Regions from separate parts of the Sporosarcina sp. Y1011 genome, predicted to be linked through region 1. Evidence: riboswitches for the same ligand, from Rfam matches in the RefSeq annotation. Region 1 holds a riboswitch; the other holds the start of a gene.
The links. A riboswitch is a leader RNA that binds a small molecule or an ion and turns the genes downstream of it on or off. The one in region 1 is predicted to bind thiamine pyrophosphate.
Positions count from the first base shown of each region.

Region 2: linked by a shared signal. The riboswitch ahead of AC25Y5_RS00200 (acetylornithine deacetylase) and the one ahead of tenA (thiaminase II) in region 1 are both predicted to bind thiamine pyrophosphate.

Region 1 is NZ_JBYHFP010000001.1:209,727-215,233, reverse strand. It holds gene AC25Y5_RS01110 (AAA family ATPase) at 1-978, opposite strand, end outside; gene AC25Y5_RS01105 (exonuclease SbcCD subunit D) at 975-2,135, opposite strand; TPP riboswitch at 2,284-2,387, shown strand; gene tenA (thiaminase II) at 2,494-3,186, shown strand; gene AC25Y5_RS01095 (ABC transporter ATP-binding protein) at 3,173-3,922, shown strand; gene AC25Y5_RS01090 (ABC transporter permease) at 3,919-4,659, shown strand; gene AC25Y5_RS01085 (ABC transporter substrate-binding protein) at 4,656-5,507, shown strand, end outside.
Region 2 is NZ_JBYHFP010000001.1:42,756-48,262, reverse strand. It holds gene AC25Y5_RS00220 (EcsC family protein) at 1-119, shown strand, start outside; gene AC25Y5_RS00215 (Rrf2 family transcriptional regulator) at 311-739, shown strand; gene AC25Y5_RS00210 (NAD(P)-dependent oxidoreductase) at 870-1,511, shown strand; gene AC25Y5_RS00205 (LLM class flavin-dependent oxidoreductase) at 1,535-2,599, shown strand; gene AC25Y5_RS00200 (acetylornithine deacetylase) at 2,717-3,994, opposite strand; TPP riboswitch at 4,202-4,304, opposite strand; gene AC25Y5_RS00195 (hypothetical protein) at 4,348-4,668, opposite strand; gene AC25Y5_RS00190 (NADP-dependent oxidoreductase) at 4,933-5,507, shown strand, end outside.

The DNA of each region.
Region 1 (5,507 bases):
GATTTCACCAATGGATACAGCCCGTTCCGCATCGACTATCTGTTGCTCTTTACGCTCCATAATTGGCAATTGTTCTTCTAACCCATTTAAATTCGTCACTTTTTGCTGCAGTTCAACGAAGCGGTCATTCATGCTTTTCGCAGCGTGATACATTTCTTGCATTTTAGTATGCTTCAAATAGGCGTCATCATAGCTTTTTTTAACGATAACTGTATTTTCTTGATAAAATGTGAGTTCCTCCTCCAATCCTAGTACGACTTGGTTCACGTTATAATATTCATTTGCCAAGACAGTAAAAACTGAGGATTCCCGTTCCGGCAGTAAGGATGTTATTTGACCAATATGCCCTTCGCTTAATTGTATTTCTTTGGTAAGCGTCGCCTGTGCACCGTCTTTCTGCCCTTTCAACTGCTCCACAATTTCACGGTACTGATCCGTCTTGAATATTTTGCGCATAATTGTTTCTTTGTTTTCTGTATCAGATGTTAGAAATTTTCGGAACTCTCCTTGCGGCAACATAACAATCTGACTAAATTGTGCCTGTGTGAAACCTATCAGTTCTTCCGCCTTTTTGTTGATTTCAGAAACGATTTGCCTGTCAACCAGTGGTATTTCCCCGTTTTCCGTAAGTTCATAAAACTCGCTCCGTGCAGTCGTTTCAGATTTGTTTCCTTGTTTTATATAGGGGATTTGCCGCATGATACGGTATGTTCTTTTATGTATCTGAAACGTCAACTCGACTGCCGTCTGAACTGTATCGTCAGCAAAGTCGCTACGCATCGCTCGGATATCCGTCCGGTCTTCTCCACTCGCCTGGCCGTACAATGCAAAACAAATACCATCGAATATCGTCGTTTTTCCCGCCCCGGTGGCACCCGAAATGACGAATAGCCGATTGTCTTTCAATTCCCTGAAATCGACTGTTTCCGTCCCTTTATACGGACCGAACGCTGTCATCGTCAATTGAATAGGTCTCAAAGTCCCGTCCCCTCCTTCTGCATAACTTCATGGAGAACTTGCGCAAACAATTCTTCCGTTTCCGCGTCTGCTGCCTCGCCTTTCATTTCTTCGTAAAATGCTTTAAATAATGCTAAATCATCGTGTTTACCATGTTCCGTCCTCTCTTGTTCGTCCACTCCATTCGCAGTCAGCTTGACCATTTTACGCTCAACATGCATCGCATTCGGATAGACTGAACGAACTTTTTCCATTGGAAATAAAACCGGCGTTTCATCCAGCAATTTCACGAAAACATAATCCTTACTTATAGGATGCAATAAGATATCTTCCATCGTACCTTCGACCGTCCGCATATCATGTTCCGGTTTCAACTCACGTTTTTCAATAATGGTGTGTCCATCAGCGTCCATATCGACAATGAAAAAACCTTTTTTATGATGTTCTTCTGAAATCGAATATTTCATCGGCGAACCTGCAAAACGGACTGACTCATTCAATACATAATGCGCCTGATGCAAATGACCAAGTGCCGTGTAATGGAACGGTTCAAAAAGATGTGCCGATACGTATTCCGCACCGCCAATCGCGAGTGGCCGTTCCGAATCACTTGTGTTGTCTTCGCTTTCTCCATGAGGTGTTACAAACGCATGTCCAACAAAAACGTGTCGCGCACTATTTGACATCTGGGGGCGAATCCCTTCTATCACTTTTTTCATCGCGTCATTATGATTCGCAATCGTTTCATCTCCATGTATATGTTTCACGACGGAAGGATCTGCAAATGGAACCAGGTGAAAATGGACTTCGCCGAATTCATCCGTCAAAACGACCGGCTCAATAACTTTCGTCAGTTGACCGGCTATATGATAACCGTTTGCCCGCATCAATCCGCTGCCAAAATGGAGACGCCCAGGACTATCATGGTTACCGCTAATAGCGAGGACCGGCGTCCCTAGTTCTATGGTGATTCGTTCGAGCAAGTCATCGAGCAACGCAACGGCTTCTGTTGGCGGTACTGCCCGGTCATACAAATCCCCTGCGATGACGACCGCATCGGGTTTCTCCTCTATGATTGCCTCTATAAATTGGTCAAGAACATACCGTTGTCCGTCTGTCATGTAAATGCCTTGAACAAGCTTACCTAAATGCCAGTCTGCAGTATGGAAAAACTTCACTGTCATTTCCCCTTTCAATGATCTTTTCTACTACTTTACAGGACAAACCGAGAAAAATGAAACATGCATTCCTTTTTTCAATTCCAAGATTAAGGTTGACCTCCCAATTTTTCTATGCTTATATTAGAGATGAATCCAATTTCATAAGATCCACCGCTAGGGGTGCTCTAACAGAGCTGAGAGAGGCATGTGTCTTGACCCTTATAACTTGAACTGGTTAATACCAGCGTAAGGAAGAGGTGCTGACACAATATTTCTGCCAGTCTGTTTTTGCAGATACAATTGACAGTCTACAACCCACTTCTTTTTCAAGGAGTGGGTTTTTGGTTGGCTATCAATTTTAGGGAGTGTTGGAGAGATGAAGTTTACTGACCGCTTACTGGAAAAAATAACACCAATTTGGAGACAGAATCACAGCCATCCGTTCGTTCAAGGGATTGGCAATGGTACCCTAGACCCCGATAAATTTAGATTCTACATGGTACAAGATTATTTATATTTGATTGATTATGCAAAAGTTTTTGCAATTGGGGCTGTAAAAGCCGACGACTTGGAAACAATGGGCAAGTTCGCTACGCTACTTGATGGCACACTGAATACAGAAATGGTACTACATCGTAGTTATGCGCTCCGGTTCGGTATTTCTGAACATGAACTAGAAAACGCAAAGCCCTCTCCTATCGTGCTTGCCTATACGCACTACATGTTACATGTCAGCCAAAACGGTACTGTCGCCGAAGTTATGGCTGCACTTCTTCCATGCGCGTGGAGTTACTGGGAAATAGGTAAAGAGCTAAATGCGATTCCAAGCGCAGCTGAACATCCGTTATACGGTGATTGGATACGCATGTATTCGTCCGAAGATTTCGGCGATCTCGCAATCTGGTGTATCGATTTGATGAATAAATCTGCAGAAGGAAAACCTGAACATGAACTATTAAAGCTCGAAGAAATCTTCCTTAATACAACTCGCTATGAATATATGTTTTGGGATATGGCCAACACGAAACAGATGTGGCCCGGGGTTGAAAACTCTAATGTTATCGTTTGACAATGTATCATTCGCCTATCATTCAAGCAACAACATACTGGAAAATCTATCATTTAATGTACTTCCCGGTGAATTCATTTCAATAATCGGGGTTAGTGGTTCCGGTAAAAGTACCATCTTCCGACTTGTAACAGGATTAGATGAACCTACTTCTGGCACCATTTCACTCGATGGGGTTCAAAACAACCGCCGCCTTGGTAGCGTCGGTTATATGCCGCAGCAGGATTTGCTTCTGCCTTGGCGCACGATTTTAGAAAATGCATGTCTCCCACTTGAACTAAAAGGGATGAAACAGCAGTCTGCAAATAATCAGGTATTACCGTTATTAAAGGAGTTCGGTCTTGGCGGTACAGAAAAAAAATATCCGGCGGAACTTTCTGGCGGGATGAAACAGCGAGTCGCTTTTTTGCGCGCTGTCCTTTCCGGAAATTCCCTTCTCCTGCTGGATGAACCATTTTCTGCATTAGATGCGATAACTAAGTTATCAATGCAAGAGTGGCTAATTGATCAATGGAAGATACATCAATTTACTGTATTATTCATTACACATGACGTTGAAGAAGCGCTATTTTTATCAGACCGTATTTTCCTGTTAAGAAATGAGCCGGTTACTACATTCGAAGAAATCAGCGTTCCACTTGAAAGGCCTAGAACAAGAAGTGATTTACATCGAACGGATTTGCTTGAGCTAAAGGAACAATTGCTAAATACGCTACGTAGTGAGGTAATGCAATGAAAAACATTACCTCACTTCTTATTATTGCGTTATTCGGTAGCATCTGGGAGCTAGGTGCAAGACTTTACGATAAACCATTCATCTTGCCTTCTCCTATTCAAATTTTAATCCGTTTTTGGGAGCTAAAAGAAATACTGTTGTTAAAGCACTTACCGATGACTTTACTAACAATTATCATCGGACTAGTCATTTCAATTATTTCAGGAGTTGCAATCGCCGTTTGGATGTCTTCCAGTCCCAGAGTTCGAAAAGCGCTCTATCCGATTTTAATAGCTTCACAAATGATTCCTATTATTGCACTTGCACCTATTTTTGTCCTCTGGTTCGGATACACAATTTGGAGTAAAGTCGCAGTTACAGTACTCATCACCTTTTTCCCGATTACTGTAAATACATACGACGGGCTATCTTCTGGAAGTAAAGAAATACGCGAGCTTTTTTTAACAATGGGCGCAAAAAAACAGGATATTTTCTTGAAATATTCTGTTCCCACTGCCCTACCCCACTTCTTTTCAGGATTGAAGATTGCCGTTACATTGAGTGTGATTGGCGCAGCAATCGGGGAATGGCTCGGGGCGCAGGCTGGTCTTGGATACTTTAGTCGCCGAATGATGACTCAGTTCGATGGTGCAGCTGTATTTGCACCTATTCTTGTACTGACCCTCGTTGGAATTACATTTTTCATGGGAATCACATTCATTGAAAATCGACTGTTAAAATGGAGGACTAAAAATTGAGGAAAATCATATTATCCCTATCATGCATCGCACTTATTTTACTGCTGAGCGCTTGTAATGTAGAAAAAGACAATAAAGTTAGCATCATGCTCGACTGGTATCCAAATGCAGTTCACAGTTTCTTGTATGTCGCACAGGAAAAAGGCTATTTTAAAGAAGAAGGAATTGAAGTTGATATTCAATTTCCTGCAAATCCAACAGATCCCATTAATCTTGCAGCCGCTAGTAAAGTAACTATGGGAATCACCTATCAACCGGATGTCATTATTGCAAAATCCGAGCAGAACATAGATGTTAAATCGGTCGGAGCCCTAGTCCGATCTCCGCTTAATCATGTCGCATTTCTAAAAGAAACCGGGATTAAAACACCTAAAGATTTAGAGGGGAAGACAATTGGTTATACAGGGATTCCACTGAACGAAGCCATTCTCCAAACAATGATGGAAGCGGACGGAGCCGATTATAATAAAACGAAAATGGTTGACGTAGGATTTGAATTGAATTCATCACTCGTTTCGAAAAGTGCAGAAGCTGTAATTGGTGCATACATCAATCATGAAGTACCCCTGCTCGAATTTGAAGGTTACCCAACTGGTGTGATGGATCCTACAGATTACGGCGTACCTTCATTTTATGAACTTGTTGTCGTAACAAGTGATGATACATGGAAGAAAGATCAGAAGAACATTGAAGCATTTTGGCGAGCTTCCGCAAGAGCGTTTGATGATATTGAAAAAGATCCTGAAGCAGCACTATCAATTCTCTTGAAAAATCAGGATACAGCCAATTTCCCACTCGTAGAAGAGGTTGAAAAAGAATCTCTGTCAATTCTACTGCCCAAAATGAAA
Region 2 (5,507 bases), 170 kb from region 1:
CGTTCATCAATCGTTCTGCAGTGAGTGATATTGCTGAAGCTGGTAAAATGCTTTACCGAAAGAGAAGAATTATTGAAAGACTTAGGAATGATGTTAGTTCTAAAAGCCAAACTACCTAACTCTTCAATATGTACAAATGCATCATTCGCATTAAATTTGTGACCCGCTGATATCATTCAACCATACTTTTTTACGGCAATAAAACAGGGATTTCAACTTGATTCACACGATTCCCCCTTCACTTAAATTATAAAGATTGACAATCATTATCTGATGTAACTATAATGATTACATCGGGAGGTTACTTGCAATGAAAATCAGTAGTCGTTTTACAGTTGCAGTTCATATTCTATCCCTCGTAGCAATCGAAAGAAACGAGCTTTGCACTTCTGAATGGATTGCGGAAAGTGTGAATACAAATCCTGTAGTCATACGAAGAGTAATTGGTAAACTAAGAAACGCAGGACTTATTCAAGTTCGGCGAGGTCTTGGAGGAGCTACACTTCAAAAATCTTTAAAAGATATTACCCTGCTCGATGTGTACAGGGCAGTTGAAGTCGTAGAAGAAGGCGAGCTTTTTCAATTTCATGAAAAACCAAATCCAAATTGCCCTGTTGGTGCCAATATTGAGGCTGTTCTTGAACTGATTTTACTACGGGCTCAAGATGCGATGGAATCTGTTTTACATGAAATTTCGATGGAAGAGTTAATATCGGTATTAACACAAAAAATTGGATAGTTTATTCGATTTTTTGGTTACCGTTGTAACTGTAACCATTACAGTTACATTCTAAATTAATATCATGAATAGCTACAAATCATTAGGAGCATATTAGTAAATATGTGCCAAAAAAACTGGAGGAATTATTATGAACATTGGAATTATCGGAGCAACAGGAAAAGCAGGAAGTCTTATTGTAAAAGAAGCGATTGACCGAGGACACGAAGTTACAGCTATCGTTAGAAACGCAGCAAAAATGTCTGGGGAAAAAACGAACATTCTCGAAAAAGATATATTTGACCTGCAAGCTGAAGACATTCAGCAATTTGATGTTGTCGTAAATGCATTCGGCGCTCCTGCAGGAAAAGAACACCTCCATGTAGATGCTGGAAAAGCATTAATAGAAGTGTTTAAAGCCGCTCCCAAAACAAGATTAATTGTTATAGGTGGTGCAGGTAGCTTGTTTGTAGATGAAGCTAAAACCATCCGCCTAATTGACACACCCGAATTCCCTAAAGAATACTTTGCAACTGCTTCCAATCAAGGACAGAACTTACTAGATCTGCAAAAGACGAGTGGAGTTAAATGGACATTCATTAGCCCAGCAGCATTCTTCAATCCTGAAGGAAAAAGAACGGGTTCGTATCAAAAAGGAAAAGACAATTTAATGGTAAATTCAAAAGGTGATAGCTACGTAAGTTATGCAGATTACGCAGTCGCAGTTCTTGATGAAATCGAGAATCCTCAACATATAAATGAACGTTTTACTCTTGTTTCTGAAGCAGAATAACTAGGTTTTGGGAGATGAGTACTATGCCAAAAGAAACCAAGAAATCTGGAATTGAGATTGGAATATATACCTTCGGGGATCTTGGTCCAGATCCTCAAACTGGAAACACAATAAGTATTCAACAGCGCCTTCATGAAGTAATGGCGATTGGAAAGTTGACTGAAGAAGTCGGACTTGATATTTTTGGTGTCGGTGAGCATCATCGCTTGGATTATGCAATATCGGCTCCGCCAGTTGTTCTTGCAGCAGTGGCACAAAACACAAAGCGTATTAAATTGACGAGTGCAACGACTGTTTTGAGTACGGTCGACCCCGTTCGTCTATTCGAGGATTTTGCAACACTGGATTTGATTTCGAATGGCCGTGCTGAGATTATTACAGGTCGTGGTGCATTCGTAGAATCCTTTCCGTTATTCGGCCATGAATTAAACAATTATGACGAGCTCTTCGATGAAAATATTCGACTTCTCCAACAATTGAATGCGAATGAAATCGTCAGTTGGAATGGGTCATTCCGTTCGCCTCTAACTAATTCTATGATTGCCCCCCGGCCTGTTCAAGATAAACTGCCGATTTGGGTTGGTGTCGGTGGCACACCTGAAAGTGCAATACGAGCAGGCAAACTTGGAACTGGTTTAGCATTAGCCATACTTGGCGGCGACCCAATTCGTTTTAAGCCACTTGTTGATTTGTATCGTCAAGCAGGCAAAGATGCAGGGCATCTTGAAGAGGATCTAAAAATAGCTGTAACAGGACACACGTATATAGCAAAGACTTCACAACAAGCAAAAGACGATTTCTATCCCTACTATGCAAATTACTGGGGGTACGTGAACAAACAACGTGGAATGAGTACGAGAATTTCTCGTTCTGATTTCGACCATATGGCCAGTCCCGAAACCGGACTATTTGTTGGCAGCCCTCAGCAAATAGTCGAGAAGATTCTTCATCAACACGAATTATTTGGACACCAACGCTTCATTGCACAAATGGATATCGGAGGCTTGCCGTTTTCTTCAGTCGCAGCAAGTATTGAAATGTTAGCAACAGAAGTAGCTCCCATCGTTCGACGGGAAACCACTAGGTAAGGTTATCCTTTGATCATCTACCTCTTGAAACATACCAATCATTTGATGACGCATAAGAAATGACTTCACTTATTAAGCAACATATAATAGCATAATAGTATTAGATGAATGGGGAGACTACTTGCTCTCCATTCTTTTCAAATTGCACCACTTATTTATAAATATCATAAGCGTTTTTGTAAAAGCCATTAGTTCTTCAATGTTTATTTTTTCATCAACTGTATGGGCCTCTTCCAACTTCCCAGGACCATAAATAACTGTGGGAATCCCTGCTTCGCCTATCCATCCTGCATCTGTTACTGTTCTTGACATGCCGATGATTACGGGACTTTTTTCGGTGTGTTCATGACAGTATGCTAGAAGTTGAACGGCCGCATGCCCCTCATTCATTTCAAGTGCAGGGAATATTTCCCCGCGTTCTTCAATCATCGATTTTCCACCCCAGCGATAGTGAATGGGATTTTCTCTTAACCATGGATCAGCTTTTGCTACATGGTTCAAATGTTCCTCGATTTCATTTATCACAGATTGATAGGTTTCATTCGGATAAAAATGAACGGTGATCCAAAGCCGGCATTCATCCGCTACAAAAGCCGCGTGTCTTCCGCCTTCTATAACTGCAGGATTGATGGTGTTGCTACCAGGTACAAAACCTGGATATTGTTTTGTCACGGCCCAGTGACGCTCTAAGTCTTGTAGTCCGGCAATTACTTTCATCATCTTCTCAATAGCACTGGCCCCATTAACGTTTCCGCCCGCATTAAGCATACTCATCCTCATTGCATCATGGTAAACTTCCTTACTTTTAATCGTTATCCAGCCGGTTATTACTCCACCCTGGCCATGAATTTGACTATCGCTACTATCGACGACGATTGCAAAGTCTGCTGTATAGCCTTTTTCCATACACGAAAGTGTTCCAGCTTCTCCTGCTTCCTCCCCAATGACAGTCTGAATCTGCAAATCACCTTTAAGTTCCACACCTAGTTCGTTTAATAATTTTACGGCTAGTAAAGTCGCTGCCACTGCACCTTTCATATCGGACGTTCCTCGTCCATATGCATTTCCATCTTTAGTTGTCAGTTCAAAGACAGGCACAGTCCATTCTGTTTCATCCCCAACTTCCGCAACATCAATATGACCATTAATGAGTAAGCTGTTAAACAGAGCTCCATCTGTCCCTTTTTTTATGCCTACCACGTTTGGATCACCAGGGAACACATCCCAACTGGCTGTATCGAATTTTTCTTGTTTTAAAAACTCTTGAATATACTGCTGCACCTCGGCTGTATTTCTTGCAGGCGGGCTGACAGTCGGAAACTGAACTAGATCTGCAAGTAATTGCAATAGCTCCTCTTGACGTTCATCAACCAAGTTGCTAATACTATTTTCCATTTCAATCATCCATTCTTTATTTAATTTTTAGTAAAGTAAATCCGTACTGGATAGATTGCAATATTGAATTCGGTGCATTAACAGAGCTAATGCGCCGAAGCGTGTATGATGGGAAACCCCTAGTTCATTGAATTTGCGATGGAACAGAAAACAGCCGCCTTCCATAATCGGAAAGCGGCTGTTCTCTACGTAGTTACATTCATTTGATGTAGAGTTCAGTTGCTTCCCTACGCTAGAATGAACTAGATCAGGTTCGAAGGGTTTACATGCATGATGCGTCTCAGCCAAATTGGCTCCCCTAGCAGTCTTCTATTCAATTCGTGTTTTCTTTATGATTAAGCCAAGAACGAGGTTCATAATGCATCCGTTCGTTCTTCCCCTTCAGGAAGATATTGCGTTAATCCAATATTACGCAATACGTTCTTTATTTTCATTGTGTACCCTAACTGTTCATTAGATAAAAACGATGCTTTGGAAGCAATCTCCACAAGTTGCATAACTTCATTTTTCGCCCAATGACTATTTGGAATATCCGTAAATTTTGCGGCAGTCGTGACTTCTTTTTGTTTAACAGCTTGAACTTCCGCCTCGTTAGTTGCTAATACAACAGTAGCTGACGTTGGTAAAGCCACTATTAAGGTCAAAGCCAAAAAAAGTATGTGCTTTTTCTTCATGTTTATTTAAAGTCCTCCACTAGTTCATATTAATAACATAATAGTTATAGTTAACTATAATTATAACACTTTTGGATACTATTTTGGGGTTCCTCCACAGGTGTCTGCTGAGATTAAGACACCGGTGCCAACACCAAAGCAATTCGGGAAAATAGCAAATCAATGAAAATGAGACGCCAGGCTATAATCATTGACCTTGGTAACTCCTGAGTGTTAGGGTTTCTATTGCCAACAAATTCGGCAAACTACAAAGGAGGAATTGCAATGACACAATTGATACAACAGGAAATTCATCTAGCAAATCGGCCCACTGGAATGCCTACCAAAGAAGACTTTACCTTTGTAAAAAGTTCAGTTCCCTCACCAAAAGTAAATGAAATTTTAGTACGGACGCTTTATTTGTCTGTAGATCCATACATGCGTGGAAGAATGCAAGATGCCAAGTCATATATTGCTCCATTTGAATTGAATAAGGTCATTTCTGGGGGTGTCGTGGGTGAGGTGGTTGAATCCCTGTCGGACGCCTTCAAACAAGGTGATGTAATTACTGGAAATCTCAGTTGGGCTGAATATACCGTAGCCACTGCAAATGAAATTCGCAAAATAGACCCTAAGTTGGCGCCTATTTCAACACATTTAGGTATTCTCGGTTTGACAGGCTTAACTGCATATTTTGGATTGCTTGATATCGGAAAACCTAAAGAAGGTGAAACGGTCGTCGTTTCTGGTGCTGCCGGGGCTGTTGGTTCAGCAGTTGGACAAATCGCGAAAATCAACGGGGCAAAAGTAGTAGGTATTGCTGGTTCAGATGAAAAGATTGACTACTTATTGAATGTACT